Regions from separate parts of the Neobacillus sp. 114 genome, predicted to be linked through region 1. Evidence: predicted binding sites of a transcription regulator. Region 1 holds the regulator's gene; the other holds the start of a gene.
The links. The regulator Rex, encoded in region 1, represses fermentation and respiration genes when NADH is low (regulators of the CRP and FNR family bind a similar motif). The targets are predictions, from matches to a motif close to TTGTGAAATATTTCACAA.
Positions count from the first base shown of each region.

Region 2: a site for Rex is predicted at 2,457-2,474, ahead of hcp (hydroxylamine reductase). Genes of this name have one in related genera too.

Region 1 is NZ_CP126144.1:253,422-259,635, reverse strand. It holds gene QNN06_RS01425 (CPBP family intramembrane glutamic endopeptidase) at 1-240, shown strand, start outside; gene QNN06_RS01420 (YdiK family protein) at 237-440, shown strand; gene QNN06_RS01415 (hypothetical protein) at 1,013-1,258, opposite strand; gene QNN06_RS01410 (DUF4395 domain-containing protein) at 1,691-2,116, opposite strand; gene QNN06_RS01405 (redox-sensing transcriptional repressor Rex) at 2,270-2,923, opposite strand; gene moaC (cyclic pyranopterin monophosphate synthase MoaC) at 2,956-3,444, opposite strand; gene QNN06_RS01395 (ABC-F family ATP-binding cassette domain-containing protein) at 3,607-5,526, shown strand; gene tsaD (tRNA (adenosine(37)-N6)-threonylcarbamoyltransferase complex transferase subunit TsaD) at 5,962-6,214, opposite strand, start outside.
Region 2 is NZ_CP126144.1:2,374,212-2,380,425, forward strand. It holds gene QNN06_RS11815 (electron transfer flavoprotein subunit beta/FixA family protein) at 1-544, shown strand, start outside; gene QNN06_RS11820 (electron transfer flavoprotein subunit alpha/FixB family protein) at 545-1,579, shown strand; gene QNN06_RS11825 (GNAT family N-acetyltransferase) at 1,838-2,377, shown strand; gene hcp (hydroxylamine reductase) at 2,538-3,836, shown strand; gene QNN06_RS11835 (TOBE domain-containing protein) at 5,212-5,469, shown strand; gene QNN06_RS11840 (MFS transporter) at 5,634-6,214, shown strand, end outside.

The DNA of each region.
Region 1 (6,214 bases):
ATCAGCTCGGTGGTCTTTGCGCTTGTCCATATGGAGCCTGAGCATCTGCTTATTTACTCGGCGATGGGCTTTACCTTTGCCTTTCTTTATGTAAAAACTAAACGTATCCTGGTGCCGATTTTCGCCCATGTATCTATGAACACGATGGTCGTCCTTGTTCAGTCGGTTTATAAGGATGACATTGAGCGGCTGATGCGTGAGGCAGAGGCAGTTCAAAACTTTATCGGAGGATTTCTATGAGACGTTCACCTTTGTTTTCCGGTTTGATTTATTTAATACTTGGTGCACTGTTCACCTATTTTGCAATCGATGATGTCCAAAACAATGGCTGGGGCTTCTTCAGCTACCTTTTGGTCATCCTCGCCACCTTTGATTTTGGGTCAGCCTTAAAGATGATTGCTATTCATTTTAAGTACAGGGATAAAATGAATAAACAATGATGTCTTTATTTTTGATTGGACCAATGAAAGCCATTTTCCTTTCTGAATCCACTTAAAAAGTCCTTCATTCGGCTAATGAAGGACTTTTCCCTTTCAGCTTTCACTCAAAATGTCCTTCATACCGTCTATGAAGGACATTTTCCTTTCCGATTTCACTCAAATTGTCCTTCATTCCGCCTATCAAGGACATTTCCACTCCCGATTTCATTCAAATTGTCCTTGAGACCGCCTATCACGGACATTTCCACTCCCGATTTCATTCAAATTGTCCTTGAGACCGCCTATCACGGACATTTCCACTCCCGATTTCACTCAAATTGTCCTTGAGACCGCCTATCACGGACATTTCCACTCCCGATTTCACTCAAATTGTCCTTGATACCGCCTATCAAGGACATTTCCGCTCCCAATTTCACTCAAATTGTCCTTGATACCGCCTATCAAGGACATTTCCGCTCCCAATTTCACTCAAATTGTCCTTGATACCGCCTATCAAGGACATTTCCGCTCCCAATTTCACTCAAATTGTCCTTGATACCGCCTATCAATCACGGACATTTCCCTTCCCAATTTCACTCAAATGTCCTTGATGCCTTCAATAAAGTTTCGCCCCGCTCCATTAATTGACCCCTGTTAGAGCTATCAGCTGTAAGCTTTAAAGAATGAAGCGCAGAATAAGTCCCATTCGGCAGCTGCTCGCGGTAGATTTGCTTTTGCAGCAGATTACGCGGCCACTCCCACTGTTCGTTTACGACCACATCGCGGAAGATACGCGGCAGCGACGAAAATTCCTCCATGACGCCATGAACAGCAAACACGGAGATAGCCTTCCGTAAAATTTCTGCCCCCTCATTTGTAGCACATATTTTCTGCAGCAAGACAAGTTCACGCAGATTAAATAATTTTTCCTAACTTCAATTGGATGGTCCAATATAATTCCTGGATTAAGCGGCTTATCCAGCTGCAAGAATGCCCCCGCCGTCGTTCGCTCTGCGGCATGCTGGATCCGTTTCAACTTGCTTGCTGTGAGTGGATAGTCTTTTACCTTCTTCCCAATAATACTTCGGAAATCGCTGTACAAGTTTGCCTCTCGAGATGCCCGCAGCATAAACCCAGCACAGGCATCCCAATTTCCAACCGCGACAGGTCAATACAATTCCGACTGCAACTGCAATCCCCTTATCCTTTGGACTAGCGTCAAATGTAAGCAGAAAAACAAAAAAGAGTCTGAAAAATTCAGACCCCTATCTTTATTGGTGCGCCTTTCTATAACGGTATTGGTTCCACTGATAATGAATAAAGCATCCGATGCAAAAACCTAGGATTGCCACAAAGGCCGCCGCCGCGACAAGAATTGTGAACACATAGCCAACACCATTCCATCCCAGCAGGAATCCTACAAATCCAATTCCCAAACACGATACGGCAATTTTTTGATTAAATTGCTGCTGCTCCCAATCCTCAGGGATATAAGCCTTTGGGTCCTTTCTTAAAAACAGTTTTGCTATTTGCATAATCGGATTAAACCCGAATAAAAGACCAGACAAACCGGCAACTAACGGCACTAACAAAAACCATTCCTGTCCGGATAACCATGTTAACACAACACTTAAAACAATTGTCCACTGGTTTGTTTTCACGAGCGGCCGTGGGATTGAACGAACTGTTTCTGACATTTTAATCCCCATCTTTCCTATTGGATTACGATACTTATTTGTATATTTATTTTACTTACTTTAACTCCCTTTGTATAGTTATCTGTTTAGGAAAAATGTTTCCAAACGAAAAATGGGCTTCTCACCTATTTTGGCGAGAAGCCCATTTATTATTTATTCTTCGACTTCGTCGTTTGGATAATGCTTTAAAAAGTAAACAAGTGACTGCAGCTCCACCGCCAGGTCAATATGATGCACGCGGATCGATGAAGGTACATTCAGTCTTGCTGGAGTAAAGTTTAAAATTCCTTTTACGTTCGTTTTCACAAGTTTATCTGTGATCTGCTGAGCAACCGGAGCCGGCACCGTCAAAATCGCTACCGAAATATTTTCCTCGATCAAATACTGTTCTATATCGTCCATCGAATAAACTGGAACATCGCCTATCGAATCGCCAATTTTTCCAGGGTCCACATCGAAGGCGCAAGCGATTTTTGTGTTATTATTTTTTAAAAAATTGTAGTGTAAAAAGGCTGTGCCAAGATTACCCACCCCGATTAACGCTACCTTTGTTAATTCATCTTGATCAAGAGTTTTCCGGAAAAACGATAACAAGTAGTTTACATTATAGCCGTACCCCTTTTTCCCAAGGGCTCCGAAATAAGAGAAATCCCTGCGAATCGTGGCCGAGTCCACCTTTACAGCTTCACTCAATTCTGCAGATGACACCCTCTGCTTGCCAGAAGAATGAAGGTTTTGTAAAAATCGATAATATAAGGGCAGACGCTTTGCTGTTGCCTGTGGTATTTTCATCGTTTCATTGGACATATTTCTCCCACCCTTCAATTTTAATGGATATATTAGATATTCCTTCTAAAATCACCGTTTTTGCCGCCGGTTTTTTCTAACAGAAAGGTTGGTCCGATCACCATCCCTTTATCAACTGCCTTACACATATCATAGACGGTCAGGGCACAAACAGAGGCGGCTGTTAGCGCTTCCATCTCAACTCCGGTACTGCCTTTGGTTTTCACTAATGCAGCAATATGCAGTATATATTGTTCCTGCCCGGCCTGTTCCCACGAAAAACTAATATTGATACCTGTTAATGGGATCGGGTGGCACATTGGAATGATATCCCATGTTTTTTTCGCCGCCATTACCGCAGCAACCTGGGCCACTGCTAAGACATCGCCCTTTTTCATTTCGTAGTTTGTGATTTTTTCATAAATTTCAGTGCTTACTGTTATGCTAGACTGGGCAAGTGCCGTGCGTGCCGTTTCCGGCTTATCGCTGACATCGACCATCTTGGCCCGGCCTTCTTCATTAAAATGAGTAAATTCAGCCATAAAAAAATCCTCCTACAAAAAATAATACAATATTTTTATGTCCATGTGTGTGAAACTTTGAACTATCGGTATATTTTTTTATAATTCCATTAAAAATTTCACTTCATTGCCGACATTCGGGTAATACGGTACACTAGTCATAAGGTAATAGAGGTGAAAAAAATGATTTTATTACAGGTTAACCAACTACAAAAATATTATGGTGCTGAACTTATTTTATCGAATATAAAACTGGAATTACAAACCCGTGACCGTGTTGCCCTTGTCGGACGCAATGGAGCGGGGAAATCAACGTTATTGAAAATCATCGCCGGCGAAATGGGCTATGACGGCGGCGAAATCATCAAACCAAAGGATGTTACCGTTGGTTATTTGGCACAAAATACGGGTTTGGAGTCCAATTTGTCCATTTGGGAGGAAATGCTGACGGTTTTTGAGAACCTGCAGGCGATGGAAAAAACGCTACGGAAGCTGGAGGAGCAAATGGCCGATCCTGCTGTTTTCGGGGACCCAGGAAAATACGAACGGGTATTAAAGGAATATGATGAATTGCAAATAAAGTTTAAAGAGCAAGGCGGCTATCAATATGAAGCCGATATCCGCTCTGTATTGCATGGGTTAAATTTTTCTGATACTACATTAATGATTTCAAGTCTAAGCGGCGGACAAAAGACACGGCTTGCGCTAGGCAAACTGCTGCTGACAAGACCTGATATTTTAATTTTGGACGAGCCAACCAACCATTTGGATATCGAAACCCTTTCCTGGCTGGAGCAATATCTGCAGGGCTACGATGGCGCGATTTTAATTGTTTCGCATGACCGCTATTTTTTGGATAAAGTGGTTACAGAGGTGTATGAACTATCACGCCGTCTGATTCAGCGATTTACCGGTAATTATAGCTCTTATCTTGAGCAGAAAGCTGCCAATTATGAACGCGACATGAAGCTTTATGAAAAGCAGCAGGAGGAAATTGCCGCCTTAAAGGATTTCATCCAGCGCAACATCGCACGGGCCACTACTACTAAGAGGGCGCAAAGCCGGCGGAAGAAACTTGAAAAAATGGAAATCATGGACCGGCCATCAGGGGATGAAAAATCCGCTTCCTTCTCATTTGAAATTGAGCGCCAAAGCGGCAATGATGTACTGACTGTTGATTCACTTGCTGTCGGCTATGATGGCGAGATGGTTTCCGAGGATATTTCCTTTCGTGTCTATAAAGGCGACAGTATTGCCCTTGTCGGCCCTAACGGAATCGGGAAGTCGACCCTTTTAAAAACAATTATTAAAAAGCTTCCCGCTTTGGCTGGAACTATTCAATACGGAACCAATTTGTCCATCGGGTATTACGATCAGGAACAAGCCAACCTTACCTCCAATAAACGCGTCTTAAACGAACTATGGGATGTATATCCACTGAAACCAGAAAAGGAAATCCGTACGGTGCTTGGAAATTTCTTATTTTCCGGTGACGATGTGCTTAAAAACGTTTTGTCATTAAGCGGCGGTGAAAAAGCCCGCCTAGCCCTTGCCAAGCTAATGCTCGAGAAAGCAAATTTATTAATATTGGACGAACCTACCAACCATTTGGATTTGGACAGCAAGGAAGTTCTTGAGAATGCTCTAATTGATTATCCAGGTACTATTTTGTTTGTTTCACACGACCGTTATTTTATTAACAGAATCGCAACCAAGGTACTAGAATTGAGCCCTGAGGGCAGCACAGAATACCTCGGCGACTACGATTATTATGTGGATAAAAAGCTAGAGCAGGAGGAACTTACGGCACTTGCATTGGCAGCCTCCGAGAAGAAGGTTTCTGCTTTTGTGCCTGCTGAAAAAAACAGTTATCAACAGGATAAAGAAACGAAAAAACTGGAACGCCAGCGAAAACGTAAATTGGAAGAAATCGAGGAACGCATTTCGGAGCTTGAAGAACAGATTCAGAATTATGAACAGCAATTATGCGAGCCAGAAGTTTTTCAGGACCATGAAAAGGTTTTAGAGATTAATTTAAAAAGTGAAAAGGCTAAGGCCGAACTTGACGAATTAATGGAAGAATGGGCCGAGCTGGCAGAATAATGTGGATAACCGGACTGTTGGAGTCCGGTTATTTGTTATGCTTGTAATCCAAAAGGCCTAATTTTCCACAGAATTATTCACATTGTAAATGCCATTATTTCAGTTATCCAATTAACTTTTCCACATTATCCACAAAAAAACGCCTATTTATCCACATTATCAACATTAATCACTGAATTATCCACAATTCATTTGAATTTTCCACTTTTTCAAAAATTTTTTATCCACAAAATTGCTATTTTTATATTAGCCCAAATTCAATCAAATGTTTGTTTAAATCTTAAAATGCCTATTTCAAGGATTTGCCGTTTTCAATCTAACGTTTGATTAGTTTATTGCCAATATCAATTAAACGTTTGATTAGTTCATCAACCAAATCAATTAAACGTTTGATTAGATTCTTTTATTAAAAAAACCCTTCCTTATTAGGAAAGGTCAGGTGTTATATGTTTCTATATCCAATCCAGGTATCGCGTTTAGTGATAAGTCTGCTCGAATTCCTTTTTCAAACATGACACTTCCGGCAGCTGCTATCATGGCTGCGTTGTCTGTGCATAAGGATAATGGAGGAATGACTAATTCAACATCCGCCTTATCTGAAAATGCCTTTTCCAGGGCTGCTCGAAGCCCCTTATTGGCTGCTACTCCTCCTGCCAATAATATTTGGTTGACGCCATATTCTGCAACG
Region 2 (6,214 bases), 2.1 Mb from region 1:
ATTGGCAACAAGCTATGCTGTGACAAAAGCGATTGAAAAGATTGCAAAAATAAAGCCAGTAGATTTAATTATCTGCGGAAAAATGTCCATCGATGGAGATACCGGGCAAGTCGGACCTGGAATAGCAAGAAGGCTCGATATTCCACCGCTGACTTCGGTGAACAAGGTGGAGGAAATCAATCAAGAAGAAGGAACTGCCATTGTCCATCGCAAGTTAGAGGAAGGCTATGAAGTCGTAAAGTCGACCTTGCCGTGCTTGTTTTCTGTTGAGAAAACAATCAATGAAGTGCCATACTCTCCGCTTCCAAACATGCTAAAGGCTGCCAGATATAAACCCCATATCTGGTCGGTTGATGACCTGGAGGATGTAGATATTAAGCAGCTTGGTTTAAAGGGCTCGCCAACGATTGTCTCCAAGGTATGGGCTCCGCAAAAACCGGCAGGGGGAACGTTCTTTGAAGGCAGTCCAGCGGCACAGGTAGAGCAATTGCTCTCTGTCCTTTTTGAAAAGAAAGAACTCTTTGAAACAAAGGGGGAAGTGTAATTGGATTTCCAAGATTACAAAGGTGTTTGGGTGTTCATAGAACAAAAAGATGGAGTGGTTGCTTCTGTATCCCTTGAACTATTGGGTGCCGGCAGAAAGCTGGCAGATAAACGGGGAGTAGAATTAGCGGGTATTATAATCGGAGAAAATGTTAAGCATTTAACAAACACTGTATTTGAATACGGGGCAGATACCGTGTATGTCTATGACCAAGCTATCTTTAAACATTACCGGACAGAGTCTTATATGAAGGCACTGCTGGATTGCAGCGATAAACATAAACCTGAAATTATCCTGTTCGGGGCTACGTCGACTGGAAAAGATCTGGCAAGCGCGGTAGCCACCGACCTGCCGACAGGTTTGACAGCCGATACGACGGAGCTGGATGTGGAAGAGGAAACAGGGTTATTGCTCGCCAGCAGGCCAGCTTTTGGCGGAAATATTATGGCAACCATTCTTTGTAAAAAATACCGGCCGCAAATGGCGACAGTCCGTTCCAAAGTCATGAAGGCGCTGCCTCCACAGCCAGGGAGAACAGGCAAGGTGGTTGAAGAAACAATACTATTAAAAGAAGAAGATATCCGGACAAAAGTCTTGGAGATTGTAAGGGAAACGTTAAAGAAGGTAAGAATCGACGAAGCGGATATCATTGTTGCCGGTGGAAAAGGATTAGGGAGTTACGAGGGATTCCAGTTAATCCACCATTTGGCGGAAACGCTAGGAGGTGCGGTTGGCGCCAGCCGGGATGTAGTAGAAGCGGGATGGATTGACCATGCCCATCAAGTAGGGCAAACTGGTGTGACGGTAACGCCGAAAATTTATTTTGCGATTGGAATTTCCGGTGCGATTCAACATATCGTCGGAATGAAAAATTCCGGGTTAATCATTGCCATCAATAAGGACAAAGAAGCCCCAATTTTCCAAAACTGTCATTATGGAATTGTAGGCGATGCCTTTGAAATCGTTCCTGTACTAATCGAACAGTTTAAAAAGGCTCTATCCAGAGAGAAGGTAAGCAGTACCAGCGAAGGCTGATGTATTGGTGCCGGGCCGGTACTGGCAGGAATCTGCCTTGCTATACAAATTTAGCTTTTTTATTAAGAGAATCCCATAATAAAGTGGGGTTCTTTTTCATTTACAGCCGTAAATGTTTTTGTATCACTAACGGAATTGAAATTTAATAACTGCCAAAGGCATTATATTTTTAAAGCCAATGGAAACGGAAGTAGATGGTATAATTTTTGATGTATAGCACTGACTTTGTATAGTGATAAGTAAAGGCGGGAGAAAAAATTGAATTTAAATTATGAAATCCTATCTATTGAAAGGGCTGAAGATTGCAGGGAATTATGTAATGAACTTATGGCCTTTCAAAAGTCAAAGACAAAGATTAAAGCTGAATTGTTTGACACCATGAATTTTGAAACACGAATGATTCCTTCTTTGAAAAGTGCAATTTACAATCATATTGTGGTTGCTAAAGATGCTGATAAGATAATTGGCTATGCTTACTCGAACATCTCTCCCAAAGAAGTCTATTCCAATGATTTTGCCACTTTTTTTGATATGTTTTCTGTTGCTAGAAAAAATGTAGGTTGTCTATCCCAGTTTTATATTAAAGAAGAATATAGAAAATACGGGATTGGCTCAACACTTTTCGAAATGTCAATGCGTTGGCTGCATCAATTTGAGGATGTCGAGGATTATTTTATTTTTGTTTCGAATGGCAATAATGATGCGTTGGAGTTTTATAAACGAAAAGGATTTGTTTTTAGCCATGAAATTTTGGATGGTTTTATAACAGTTTTACGAAACAAAAATGAAGAAAGCTGAGTATTAGATACACGGAAACTCTCCTTGAGCAGGAGAGTTTCTTGAATTTTTTCCTATTTACAATTGACAAAAAAGTGAACTGTGATTTATATCACATAAAAAAATAGGGTTTGTTGGATATTCTAGAACTAGACCAATGGAAAGAAGGAAAGTGAAAAAAATGTCTATGTTCTGTTATCAATGTGAGCAAACACCATCAGGAGGATGTAATGTGATTGGTGTTTGCGGAAAAGATGAAACCATCGCGAGTTTACAAGACACAATTATCTTTGGATTAAAGGGGATTGCTGCTTATCGGACACATGCAAACCAACTTGGTTTCACAGACCCGTTTGTTGATGCGACAACGCATGAAGCCCTTTATATGACATTAACCAATTCAAACTTTAATGTTCAGGAACATATCGATATGGCCATGAAAGTGGGGCAATCCGCCATCCGCGTGATGGAGCTGCTTGATGAGGCCCATACTAAACGGTTGGGAATTCCGGAACCGATTCGTGTCAGTCAAAATAAAATTGAAGGAAAAAGTATCGTTGTGACGGGGCACAATCTATTTGCTTTGGAAGAATTACTAAAGCAAACAGAAGGAAGGGGAATCAATATATACACACATTCCGAAATGCTTCCTGCCCATGGTTATCCGGCATTAAAGAAATACTCTCACTTAAAAGGGAATATTGGAAAGGCATGGTATGATCAGCGAAGGCTTTTTGAGAAATTCCCTGGTGCCATCTTAGCAACAACCAACTGTGTCATGCCAATTAAAGGAACTTATGCTGATCGGATGTTTTCCTATGAAGTCGCTGGTCTTGAGAATGTTCAAAAAATCCTTAACGAAGATTTCACGCCACTAATCGAAAGAGCACTTGAATTACCGGAAGCAGAGATTGACTCAGAAGAAACTTTACTGACAGGATTCCACCATGAAACCGTTTTAGGATTGGCACCAGAAGTAATCGCAGCTGTAAAGTCCGGCAATATTAAACGATTCTTTGTGATTGCCGGCTGTGATGCACCTGGCCAAGGCGGCATTTATTATCGTGAATTGGCCACTTCATTGCCTCAAGATACCGTTATTTTAACAACATCATGCGGCAAGTTCAGATTTAATGACGTGGATTATGGGGTAGTTCCAGGAACAGATATTCCTCGCTATATTGATTTAGGACAATGTAATAATTCCGTTTCTACTATAAAGATAGCAAAAGCATTAGCAGATGCATTCGAATGCGAAATCAATGAACTTCCAGTCAGTATTGTATTATCATGGTTTGAACAAAAGGCAGTAGCCATTCTATTAGGGCTCTTCAGTTTAGGAATTCAGGATATTCGGATTGGGCCAAAAGCGCCTGAATTTATTTCTGAAGGTGTATTAAATGTTCTTCAAGATACGTTTAATTTGAAATTAATCGGCTCAGCAAAAGAAGATATGGAAGCAATGTTAAGTCTTTCCTAAAAATTTATATTATGGAATTGTTGGTGATGCCTTTGAGATTGTTCCTATACTCATCGAACAGTTTCAAAAGGCTTTATCCAGAGAAAAGGTAAGCAATACCAGCTGAAGCTGATGAAAAGATGCTGGGGAGAGATACATAAATCAGAAATTCTCAAAAAGGTAGAGAAAAAAGGTGGCATACAACCGCCTTTTTTTGTCTCTTATGGAACTATTTTAAAAAGAATAGAATAAGTGAACCTAAACAGATTCCCTTAAAGCGGTTAAATATAGAGATATCCTAAAATTAACCGCTATGAAAGGGAATTTTTTTATAAAACCAGAGTTAATGCCCTTGTTTTTATGATAATTGTTGTTCCTTCTCCTTGTATATGACTATTATTCTCCACTTCCTTTATTATGAATACTATTTAGCTGCCACATTTATTTGTCTCTTAAGATGGAATTCTGAAAAAGTTTAATGAGAAATATCATATTTCCAAGGAATTTGATAGACTGTTGAACCTGAAGTATTGGGGACGCAAATTGCCATGTTTTGCTCACTGACCAGGTATCACGTGACCCTGCAGGACATCAATGAAGAAGGCTGAATGTTGAGTAGAAGAAGGAATATATTCACATTTTAAGTGAAAAGTGTTTTTTAAAATTCAAAGGAAGATAGTGAATCAAAAATGCATGTTTAATAACAAAACAATTTATGAAAAACGAGGTACTCAAGAGGAGACCTCGTTATTTGTCGTTCCCAAATGAATTGGCCTTTGATATGCCGTTTTAGGAATTTGAGGGTGCCTTTGGTGTTGTTTGTGAAGGGGGGCAACCTAGATGTACCCTCAGTTAATATAACTCGCACTTATATAGATATAGCAGATCAGTATTTTACACAGAAAATACATATATGTTTATATATTAATTAAGTATAAAATTTCAAACTGTTTAGAAAATTAAATCTAATCTATAACCCAATGTTTTTATGGTATAAGTCGAACTAGGAGGCAATATTGAGGGATCTGTATGGAATATTACAATGAAACAGGGGAGTTGCTTATGTAAATGATGAAGACGGTGATACCGATTAGGGAACCTTGCTGGTTTGGTGTTTGCTACTTGCACTGGGTCTAAGTGCGAACTAGTAAAAACTACAAAAATGAAAGGTGAGGCATGAACATGGAGATTCATAGTAGAAACCGAATACTGATGAAAGCTCTTATTCTATTGTTTTCGACAGCGCTACTTTCCGCTTGTACTAGTAATCCTTCCGGAGGAAGTGAAAACCAGCACATAATGTGGCCTTGGGAAAATCGAACTGGAGAATTCGAACAAAAACTTGCAGCTTTTGGGATCGGTTCCCGCTCATACGGGAATTTCCTTAGGAAGTTCCGTGTGCTTGGTCCTGCGTTCGGAGATGGTTCGCATCGTGGACCGCAATACGGAAGACAACACTTCTGAGTGCCGAATATCCGGTGTTATCTTATCGTCCAGCTTTATTGGTCGGGAAAACCAAATTGAAGTAAAGCTTGAAACAGGGGGTTTGTTAACCGTAAATGATAACTCGCGGCGACGGTTTAAGGCAGGAGAAAGTCTTCTGCTTGCATTCGACCCAGAAGCTGCAGTCATTGTTCCAGAGCGTGCAGGATGATTATTTATTCACGGCTGATTTGGATATGGAAAGGGGGATCTAACTGGACAATAGGTCGTAACAAACGAATTGGGAAACTGCAACCAAAAAGAAGAAAACGCTACCATTGAGAAGCAAAAGCGTGTCAAGGGGATATATTCCAATTTTGAAGGAGTGAATTGTATATGCGCTGGGGAATAGTTGTATTTTTGTTTATGGGTATGGTGATAAACTTTGCTGACAAAATGGTTGCAGGGTATGCAGCAGTTCCGATTATGAAAGAGTTTAATCTATCCTATACTCAATGGGGATTGGTAAGCAGCAGCTTTTTTTGGCTCTTTATGGTTGCGGGAATTTTCGGATCGGCATTAGCCGACCGAATCGGAACCAAAATGATGTTGACAATCATGCTGATTGGCTGGTCGGTCATTCAGTCCGGCGCATTTCTCCTTACGGGGTTATACAGTCTGATTATCATGAGAGTGGCGTTAGGCGCTTTCGAAGGACCGTATTCTCCCACATCGAACAATCATGTAAGCAAGTGGTTTCCGCCGGAACGCCTTAGTTTTGCCGTTTCCATCGTCAATGCCGGAGGTGTAGTAGGCAGTTTGATTTTGGCTCCTTTGCTCGTTCTTGGTATTCAGGAAATGGGTTGGCGGCCTACGTTTGGTGTTTTAGGTGCGATTAGTGCAATTTGGGTTATCTTGTGGATATGGTTAGGAAAGGATAAGCCGGTTTCGTTGGACGCCGGGACGACGGGAGTAAA